DNA from 3 places in the Streptomyces sp. NPDC055103 genome. Region 3 is predicted to be linked to each of the others. Evidence: riboswitches for the same ligand, from Rfam matches in the RefSeq annotation. Region 3 holds a riboswitch; each other region holds the start of a gene.
The links. Region 3 has a riboswitch for cyclic di-AMP ahead of ACWFR1_RS27920 (transglycosylase family protein). Riboswitches for the same ligand answer to the same signal wherever they lie in the genome.
Positions count from the first base shown of each region.

Region 1: another riboswitch for cyclic di-AMP. It lies ahead of ACWFR1_RS34825 (C40 family peptidase); the one in region 3 lies ahead of ACWFR1_RS27920 (transglycosylase family protein).
Region 2: another riboswitch for cyclic di-AMP. It lies ahead of ACWFR1_RS23925 (LysM peptidoglycan-binding domain-containing protein); the one in region 3 lies ahead of ACWFR1_RS27920 (transglycosylase family protein).

Region 1 is NZ_JBSGTX010000081.1:32,170-35,431, forward strand. Features, by position in the region: gene ACWFR1_RS34815 (8-amino-7-oxononanoate synthase) at 1-597, shown strand, start outside; gene ACWFR1_RS34820 (ATP-binding protein) at 770-1,228, shown strand; gene ACWFR1_RS34825 (C40 family peptidase) at 1,443-1,919, opposite strand; cyclic di-AMP (ydaO/yuaA leader) riboswitch at 1,923-2,044, opposite strand; gene ACWFR1_RS34830 (hypothetical protein) at 2,444-2,749, opposite strand; gene ACWFR1_RS34835 (ATP-dependent Clp protease proteolytic subunit) at 2,757-3,262, opposite strand, start outside.
Region 2 is NZ_JBSGTX010000039.1:57,883-61,144, forward strand. Features, by position in the region: gene ACWFR1_RS23915 (phosphocholine-specific phospholipase C) at 1-218, shown strand, start outside; gene ACWFR1_RS23920 (DUF6197 family protein) at 280-972, opposite strand; cyclic di-AMP (ydaO/yuaA leader) riboswitch at 1,373-1,545, shown strand; gene ACWFR1_RS23925 (LysM peptidoglycan-binding domain-containing protein) at 1,551-2,438, shown strand; gene ACWFR1_RS23930 (alpha/beta family hydrolase) at 2,432-3,262, opposite strand, start outside.
Region 3 is NZ_JBSGTX010000051.1:25,957-29,218, reverse strand. Features, by position in the region: gene ACWFR1_RS27930 (cytochrome P450 family protein) at 1-266, shown strand, start outside; gene ACWFR1_RS27925 (transglycosylase family protein) at 451-1,527, shown strand; cyclic di-AMP (ydaO/yuaA leader) riboswitch at 1,782-1,955, shown strand; gene ACWFR1_RS27920 (transglycosylase family protein) at 1,959-2,690, shown strand; gene eno (phosphopyruvate hydratase) at 3,069-3,262, shown strand, end outside.

The DNA of each region.
Region 1 (3,262 bases), on a different contig from region 3:
GACGTCTGCCGCGCGCACGGCGCCGGGCTCGTCGTCGACGACGCCCACGGCTTCGGTGTCCTCGGCGCCGGCGGGCGGGGCGCCCTGCACGAGGCGGGCCTCGCGGGCGACGAGGACGTCGTCGCCACCCTCACCCTCTCCAAGTCCCTGGGCAGCCAGGGCGGCGCCGTCCTCGGACCCGCCCGGGTCGTCGAGCACCTGGTGAACGCGGCGCGCACCTTCATCTTCGACACCGGGCTCGCCCCGGCCGCCGCGGGCGGCGCGCTCGCGAGCCTGCGGCTGATCGCCGCCGAACCGGCACTCGCCGAGCGGGCGCGGACCGTCGCCACCACCCTGTACGAGCTCCTCACGGCGGCCGGACTGACCGCGGCGCGACCGGACGCTGCCGTCGTCTCGGTGCGCGCCCCCTCGCCCGAGGCGGCGCTGCGCTGGGCGGCCGACTGCCGCGAACAGGGCCTGGCGGTCGGGTGTTTCCGGCCCCCGTCCGTGCCGGACGGCATCTCGCGGCTCCGGCTCACGGCCCGCGCCGACCTGACGGACGCCGAGCTGCACGGGGCGGTGGAGACGATCCTGCGCACCGCGCCCGCGGCCCTCTGACGGCATCGTCTCCGCCATCCAAGAGCGTTTCCGGACAGCAGAGTTCACCGCTTCGGGCGATAGATGTGCACATATCGTGGTGGAAGGCCGTACGGGGCGGCACGATCGGTGGCACTCTGACGCGAAGCGCAATCCGGGGTGGTGTCCCCGGCGGGAAAGGGACAGCGCCGCCATGGCAGACCAGCAGGAAGCATCCGTCACTCTGCCGAGCGATCCCGCCTCGGTTCCCACGGCACGCAGATTCGCCGTGGACGTCCTGGGGGACTGGGGGCTCGACGGCGGCGCGGAGATCGCGGACTCTATCCGGCTCATCGTCTCGGAACTGGCGACCAACGCCGTCCAGCACACGTTCGGGCAGTCGCCCACCTTCACGGTCGACCTCCGGCTGGAGCGGGAGGAACGCCTGTACATCGGCGTGACCGACAGCCATCCCCGCTGGCCGCGCCGACTTCCGGCGGCGGTCCAGCAGGACAACGGGCGCGGCATGGTCATCATCCGCGTCCTCGCGGCGGAGGCCGGCGGCCGGCTCTCGGTCACGCCGACCGAGGAGGGCGGCAAGACGGTCTGGATCACGCTGCCGTGGGCCCCCGCCCCCGTACCGACCGGCTCAGCCGGCGTGCAGCTCCTGTGAGGGCCAGGCGCCACCGGCGAAGTGCCGCGCCCAGTAAAAGGGGTTGACCTCGGCCGGAGTACGAGCCTGCCGGCGGGTGGGGTCCTGCGGGTCGGGGACACCGACCTCGACGCCCGGGCCGCACAGGGCCACCGAGAGGGTGCTGCCCCGGCCGTGAGGGGTGCGGCGGCGCCACCGCGCCCCTCCCTCGGCAAGGGTCAGCGCCCGGGTTCCGTCACCGGACGCGGCCGTAGTAGACCTTCGACGACCAGATCTTGTCGAGCTTCACCCAGGAGCCCGTCTTGGGCGAGTGCCAGATCTTGCCGCTGCCGGCGTAGATGCCGACGTGGTACACCCTCCCACCGGAGTGGAAGAAGACCAGGTCCCCCTTCTGCCGGCTGGACGAGGAGATGTGCCGGGTCTTGTTGTACTGCTGCTGCGCGGTGCGGGGCAGCGACTTGCCCGCCTTGTTGTAGGCGTAGAGCGTCAGACCGGAGCAGTCGAACCGGGTGGGTCCGGCGGATCCGTACCGGTAGGGCGAGCCCTTCTTGGACGCGGCGACGCTCAGTGCCTTGTTCGCGTGTGTCGTCGCTGCCTGGGCCTCCGTCGCCGCACCTGGTGCGAACAGCGTGCCGCCGACGGCGGCGAGGGTGAGAGCCGAGACGGCTCCGGCCCGGGACAGCAGGGACGGGACATGCATCTGCGCGGTCATGCGCAACCCTTCGTCAGCCGCCTGCGAAGGATGACCTGTCGGGTTCGGGCTGGCGAAGATGCCCGGCCGCGGCTGCGGCTTCACCCCAAGGAACGGCCCCGCCGCGGAAGCGGCGCGAACATCCCGTACTGATTGGGTCCTCCACTCCTGCCGATCCACTCCTGTCGACCAGACGTCCGGGACAGCGGCAGGACTCGGCGTCCGCCCGGACCGCCCCGCCGCGGTGGCGGGGGCTTGTCGTCGACACGGATCTTGACCCACGCCATGGGCGAAAACCGAGCTGAAACGGCGATATGTGAGGCTCCTCACGACTGATCCATTCGGGTGGACAGACCGCCTTTGTGATCTTCGGAGGTTTGGCCTACGAGCCGCGTACCAGCGATGGAACGTTCGATTCCGCCAAATGCGTACACCTGTTGCGCAACTCGCCCGCTTCATATGTCGACTCGTCGACTACGCCGAACGGGGGAGGGAATCTGCGGTCCGTGTCGGCCGACCGGACCTCGACACGACACGCGGATATGTCAACTCGCCCGAGTGCGGGGGACGGTGACGCGGCCGGTCCTGCGCTCTCCGTCCAACACCCTTAAGGCGCGCGCCAATGTGTCCGCGTGGACCTCGCTCTCACCCCGCATATGCATGAGATTCAGCGCCTCGCGCAGCGCCTCCGCACGTCCCACCAGGGCCTGGGCCGCACGCAACGCCCCATAGGTATGCATGCCTCTGGATGGATTGATCTTCCCTAGGAGGTCGACGACTTCGAGGTACGCGTCGACGAGTTCACCCTCGGCCCGGGTCAGGGCCGGCAGTGGCGGCAGCTCGGGGGGCACGGCCGGTTCACCAGGCCGCGCCGCCGGCGGCGGCGCGCCGGCTCGTGACGACGTGGTCGGCCAGGCCGTACGCGACGGCCGCCTCGGCGTCCAGGACGGTGAGGCGGTCGATGTCGGCGTCGATCCGCTCCCGGTCCTGTCCGGTGTGTTCGACGAGCATCCCGGCGACCAGCTCCCGCAGGCGCAGCAGCTCGCGCGCCTGGAGGTCGAGGTCGCTGAGCTGTCCCTGGACGGGCTCGTCCAGGGTCGGCTGCTGGAGGGTGACCCGGGCGCCGGGCAGGATCAGGCGCTTGCCCGGGGTGCCGGCCGCGAGCAGGACGGCCGCGGTGGAGGCGGCCTGGCCCAGGCAGGTGGTCTCCACGTCGGAGGAGAGCGTCCGCATCGTGTCGTAGAGGGAGGTCATGGCGCTGATGGAGCCGCCGGGGGAGTTGATGTAGAGGGAGATGTCCTGGCCCGGAGAGGCGTGGTCGAGGTAGAGGAACTGCGCGATGGCGTCGTTGGCCGAGGTCTCGT
Region 2 (3,262 bases), on a different contig from region 3:
CGGGCCCGGTGACCTTCACGATCCGCTCGAACGCCTACCGCACGGACGGCCCGTGGACGTACACGGTCCCGGCGAACTCCAGCCGTGAGGAGTTCTTCAACGCGGTGGCCTACAACGGCGGCTGGTACGACTTCACGATCCTCGCCGACATCGACGGGACCTGGTCGCGCCGGTACACCGGCCACATCGAGACCGGGTCCCCGAGCGTCACCGGCTGACCCCTTGCACGTCGGCCGGTGCCGGCGGGTCACCGGCCGACGGTGTCACCGGCCCGGCGGGTCACCGGCCGGCGTGCGCGGCGCGGCGGATCGTCGCGTCGAGGAGGCCCACCGCCTCGGCCGCCGTGCGGCCGGGAGCCCGGTTCCACGGGCCGATCAGTTCGCGCCATCCTCGCGACCGGAGCTCGGTCATGATCCAGGCGGCCGCCTCGTTCATGGTGTCCGCGCCGCCGTAGCCGAGGCGGTGGGCCGCGAGGAGGGCGCCGCAGACGCAGCGCGCTCCCCGCGCGTCGCGCAGTTTGTACGGGGCGTTCTGCCAGCCCCACTCCGTGAGCACCAGCCGCGCGTAGCCGAGGTGGACCGAGGGGCGCAGCTCGGGACGGCCGATCCGGCGCCAGGCGTGCAGACGGTCCGGGAGTACGGCTCCGATCCGGCCGGGAAGCGTGCGCTCGGCCGGGGCCGGCGGCGGGAGCGCGTCGAGCGCCTCGGTCACGAGCTGGTCCACGGGCACGGTCAGGAGGGCCCGCCAGTCAGCGCGCTCGGGCTGTCGCTGCGGCGCGGGGTCCGGTCCGGCGGGGGCCGGCCGGACCGGGACCTGTGGGGCGAGGGTCGGCCGGACCGGGACCGGTGGGGCGAGGGTCGGCGGGGCGGGGGTCCAGTCCGTGACGATCCGCTGCCAGGTGGCGCTCTCGAAGAGAGCGGCCGCCTCGCGGTCGAGGGTGTCCGGGCTGAGCGGGGAGACGGTGGTCGGCATCCGGGTGGCTCCTGGGTCGGGTACCTCCATCTTTCAAGAAGAATGTCTTGTTTGCGACTTTTGTCGCCACGGACACAGTGGTACCGCTTAGCGCGAGCCAGCCCCACGACCCTCGACACGACCGAACACCCCATGGCGGTAAATTTCCACCCATTCATTCACCATCGGAATTACATCGCATATTCGGACATTACTCGCCGGGTGACGCGGTTCACTTTTCCCGGAGATCACCACGTCCCGGCACTTCCGCAAGCCGTGCGGTGCACGGAAGTTCGGCGATGCCCGAGCGCGGTCGATCTTGAATTAGCCGAATACAGAGATCCTTTACCCCGCCCCAGCGATTCACTCCCCTTGTTATCCGTCGCATTACTGGCCTACGGTCACCCCCATTCGAGCGGAACGCCTAATCCTGCCGCCGCCCGAAACACCTCCCTTTCACCCGACGGCAGGAGCGGGGGACCCACGAATTCGCCGGTCCGGAATCCGGAACGGCTCGGGGTGCAGCCGCGTGTGCGCGGCCGGACATCTCCCGTCCGAACCCGACAGCTCACCCCGCAGGCGCCGGAGAGGAAACCGTCATGCCTGCACACGGTAAGCACCGCCGCCCCCGACGCCGCACGGTCACCCGTGGCCTCGCACTCGCCGGCACGGGCGGGGCAGCCCTGGCCCTGCCGCTGATCGTCCCCGCCACCGCCGGCGCCGAGACGATCTCGTCCGCGCCGAAGACCGCCGCGCAGCCCGTCGCCGCACAGCACGCGACCGCGACCGCCGCGCCGTCCGCCCCCACCGCCGCTGCCGCCGCCGCGCGTACGTACACCGTCGTGAGCGGTGACTCGCTTTCCCTGATCGCCCAGAAGAAGGGAATTCAGGGCGGCTGGAAGTCGATTTACCGGGCCAACAAGTCCGCCGTGGGTGACAATCCGTCACTCATTCACCCCGGTCTCGAACTGACGATTCGTCGGGATTCCGCGAAGGCCGCCCCCGCTCAGGCCGCCGCGCCGAAGAAGAGCACCGCCACGACGGACCGGGCGAGCCGCTCCGAGCGCCGTGCCGCGGCCCCGGCCGCCGCTTCGGGCGCCTCCGCAGCGCAGGCGGCGCCCGCCGCCGCGCCCGCCGTCCAGGCCGCCCCGGCCGCCGCCCAGTACGCCGACAACCTCGACGGCTGGATCCGGCAGTCGCTGGCCATCATGGCCCAGCGCGGCATCCCCGGCTCGTACGACGGAATCCTCCGCAACGTAATGCGCGAGTCCTCCGGCAACCCCCAGGCCATCAACCTCTGGGACTCCAACGCCGCGGCCGGCACCCCCTCGAAGGGCCTGCTCCAGGTGATCCAGCCGACCTTCGACGCCTACCACGTGCCGGGCACGTCCACGGACCTGTTCGACCCGGTCGCCAACATCACGGCTGCCTGCAACTACGCGGCCGACCGCTACGGCTCCATCGACAACGTCAACGGCGCCTACTGACCCCTGAAGTGCTCGTCGAACCAGTCCCTGGCGAGCTCCGCCACCTCCTCCAGGGCCCCCGGCTCCTCGAAGAGGTGGGTGGCGCCCGGCACGACCGTCAGCCGGTTCTCGCAGCGCAGCAGCGCCTGGGCCCGCTTGTTGAGGTCCAGGACCAGCTCGTCCCGGCCGCCCACCACGAGGAGGGTCGGGGCGCGCACCCGGGCCAGGTGCTCGCCCGCCAGATCCGGTCTGCCACCGCGTGACACGACTGCGGCGACACCGGAACCGGCGTCGGCCGCCGCCCACAGCGCGGCGGCCGCGCCCGTGCTCGCCCCGAAGTAGCCGAGCGGCAGGTCGTCGCCCCCGGGCCGCCCGGCCAGCCAGTCCGTGGCGCTCACCAGCCGGCCGGCGAGCAGCGGGGTGTCGAAGACATGGGCCCGGTCGGCCGCCTCGGTCTCGGTCAGCAGGTCGAACAGCAGCGTCCCGAGCCCGGCCCGGTTCAGGGCCGAGGCGACCGCGCGGTTGCGCGGACTGTGCCGGCTGCTGCCGCTGCCGTGGGCGAACAGGACGATGCCGGTCGCGCCGTCGGGCACAGCGAGCCGTCCGGCGAGGGTGGCGCCGGTCGCCGGGATCCTGACGTCCTCGTCCCGCACGACGGGCCCGCGCACAGCCCGGCTGCGGTCGAGGCAGTCGAGCACCTCCGCGTCGGACGTCTGCGTGAAGTCCCGGTAGAACTGACCGATCGCGTAGAAGAAGTCGGGCTCGCGGACGCTGACGGTCTCGTCGGCCTCGCCCCCGAGACGGGCGGTCCAGCCGCGTGGGGCGACCGGCACCGCCAGGACGAT
Region 3 (3,262 bases):
ACCCGGAGCGGTTCGCGGACGCGGACACGCTGGACCTGTCCCGGCGCGACAACCAGCACCTCGGGTACGGGCACGGCATCCACTACTGCCTGGGAGCGCCGCTCGCCCGCCTGGAGGGCCAGGCCGCGCTCGCGACGTTGCTGACTCGTCTGCCCGATCTGCGACTTGCCGCCGATCCGGCCGAACTCCGGTGGCGCGGAGGGCTCATCATGCGCGGATTGCGCACACTTCCAGTGGAATTCTCCCCTTCCGTACGGGTGCGGTGAACTGACGAGTCGTCAGGACTGTGATCTTTACGTGATCGGGGGTCCATCGACTTGTGACGAGCGTTCGAATGCCGCTACGTTTCCCGGCAGTCTCAGCCGTCACGCGAAAGGCCTCCGTATGCGCTCCGGGAACGGACGACACCGTCGACCCCGTCAGGCCCCCGCCATCGTCGTCGCCGCGGGAGTGACCGGATCCGCCCTGGCACTGCCGTTGCTCGCCGCCGGCTCCGCCTCCGCCGCCGACGCCGCGACCTGGGACCGGGTCGCCGAGTGCGAGTCCGGCGGCCAGTGGAGCGCCAACTTCGGCAACGGCATGTACGGCGGCCTCCAGTTCACCCAGGACAGCTGGGAGCGGAACGGCGGCCTCGCGTACGCGCCCAGCCCCGACCTGGCCAGCCGCGCCCAGCAGATCGCGATCGCCGACAAGGCTCTCGCCGCCGGCAGTACCGACTGGGCCACCTGCGCGCCCATCGCCGGACTGAGGAACGACGGCGCGGCCACCGGCATCGACCCCGGCCCGGCCGCGGCCACGAAGGCGCCCACGGGGCCCGTCGCGGAGTCGAACCGCACCGCGGGCGTCCCGGCCACCTCCTCGGAGGCCACCGCCGCGGCGAAGGCCGCAGAGGAGGCCGAGAAGGCGGCCGAGGCCGCGAAGGGCGCCGAGCCGTCCCGTGACGCGTCGACGGCCCCCGCCTCGCCCACCACGCCGGTCAGCCCGACCGCGCCGGTGACGGGGGCCACGCCCACCGCTCCGGGCGCCGCGGCCACCCCGGGGACTCCCGGCAAGCCCTCGGGCCCGGTCTCGCCGACCGCCCCGGGCGCACCGGCCACCCCGACCACGCCCGATGCGTCCCTTACGCCCGTATCGCCCGGAACGCCGACAGGTGACGCCACGTCGGCCGCGCCCGGCGGTGGCAAGCACCGGGGCGAGGCCGCCTCGGAGGAAACCGGCAAGGCGGACACTTCAGCCGAATCGGGCCGACACGCTTCATCGACGGACAAGCTGGCGGAAAACCCTGCCGCGACGCCGACGGCTGACGAGGTGAAGAATCCGGGCACAACGGACAGTCAGGACGCTTCGGGCGCCTACACCGTGCAGCCCGGTGACAACCTGTCCGAGATTGCGCAGGAGAACGAACTCCCCGGCGGCTGGAACGCCCTCTACGACGCCAACCGCGGGACCGTGGGTACCGATCCGGACCTCATCGTCCCTGGTCAGAGCCTCGACCTGACGGTCGGTTCGAAGGCGGCGGCGGGGTAGTTCGGGAGCGTATGTCCGGTTCTGGGCAAGTGAGACATGGGTCTCTTCGCCTCAACTGGCGTGTCCCGTCCGCGAACTTTGCTCCCGTCACCTCCCACCTGCGCAAACACCCCCCACCGGAAGGCAAGTAGGGGCGATATTTCCGCAATATGCCTCTTTGAACTTCCGGTGGGTCTGTGTCTACGGTCGTAACCGCTCGCCACCGCGGGCCCCGTCGACCGAAACGCCGAATCCTGCCGTCGGCCGATGGGAACGTCGCGTAAGCGCCGTAGGCAGGAGCGGGGGACCCAAGGTAAGTGCCGACCCCGGCCGTTGAAGCAGACGGCCGACGATCGGCTAGGGGTTAAGTCGCGTGCTAGGACACGCGGCCGGACAACTCATTGGTCCGAACCCGACAGCTCACCTCGTAGGCGTCGGTGAGGAGAATCTCCATGCTGTTTTCCGGCAAGGGCAAACACCGCCGTCCCTCCAAGGCCACCCAGGTCGTCACGCTCGTCGGCGTCACCGGTGTCGCCGTCGCCGCCCCGCTGATGACCGCGGGCACCGCCTCGGCCGCCACGTCCTCCGAGTGGGACCGCGTCGCCCAGTGCGAGTCCGGTGGCAACTGGTCCATCAACACCGGCAACGGCTACTACGGCGGCCTGCAGTTCTCGGCCTCCACCTGGGCCGCGTACGGCGGCACCGCCTACGCCTCGACCGCCAACCAGGCGTCGAAGTCCCAGCAGATCGCCATCGCCGAGAAGGTCCTCGCGGGCCAGGGCAAGGGCGCCTGGCCGTCCTGCGGCGTCGGCCTCTCCGGTGCCTCGTACGACGGCGGCTCCGCCGAGAGCGCGCCGCAGCAGAGCACCGAGCAGCCGCGGCAGCAGTCGCAGCGCTCGACCGAGCAGCCGACGACCCGCAGCGAGCAGCGCCAGGCCCCGAAGAAGGCCACGCAGCAGTCCGCCGCGCCGAAGGCCGCCACCAAGAAGACGGTCACCACCCCGACCGGCAAGGTCGTCAAGAAGGGCGACGGCGAGTACAAGGTCGTCGCCGGCGACACCCTCAGCAAGATCGCCCAGGCGCACGGCGTCAAGGGTGGCTGGGCCCAGCTCTTCGAGCTGAACAAGGACGTCGTCGACGACGCCGACCTCATCTACGTGGGCCAGCAGCTCCACCTCAAGTGAGCCCGGCGGCTCGGGTGAGTCCGGCGGCTCACCCGGCCCCTACGACCCTCCCGCGGTGACCACCCCGGTCCGGCGCGCCCTTCCCCCGTGCGCGCCGGACCGGGGTTCCGTGTGTCCGGGGTCCCCCTCCTCTTGTCCGGGGCCCCCTCCTCTTATAGGGCGACTTCCGCACCGGCGCCTCTCTCGGGCGACTTCATGGTTACTGTCCAGTAGATCTGGGGTCCTTCGTCCCGAGATGCCTGCCCTTGGGTCCTTTTTCGTCCCAGCGGGCGGGCGCACGGCTGGCCGCAGCCCCGGAGCCGGTTAGGCTCTTGTCGCAAGGCCGAGCGACCCTGCACCGGCCATGCGTCACATCCAGCGTCACATCCCAAAAAGGAGATGCTCGTGCCGTCCATCGACGTCGTCGTAGCCCGGGAAATCCTGGACTCCCGAGGCAACCCCACGGTCGAGGTCGAGGTCGGCCTCGACGACGGCAGCACCGGTCGTGCTGCTGTTCCGTCCGGCGCCTCCACCGGTGCGTTCGAGGCCATCGAGCTTCGCGACGGTGACCCGAACCGCTACCTGGGCAAGGG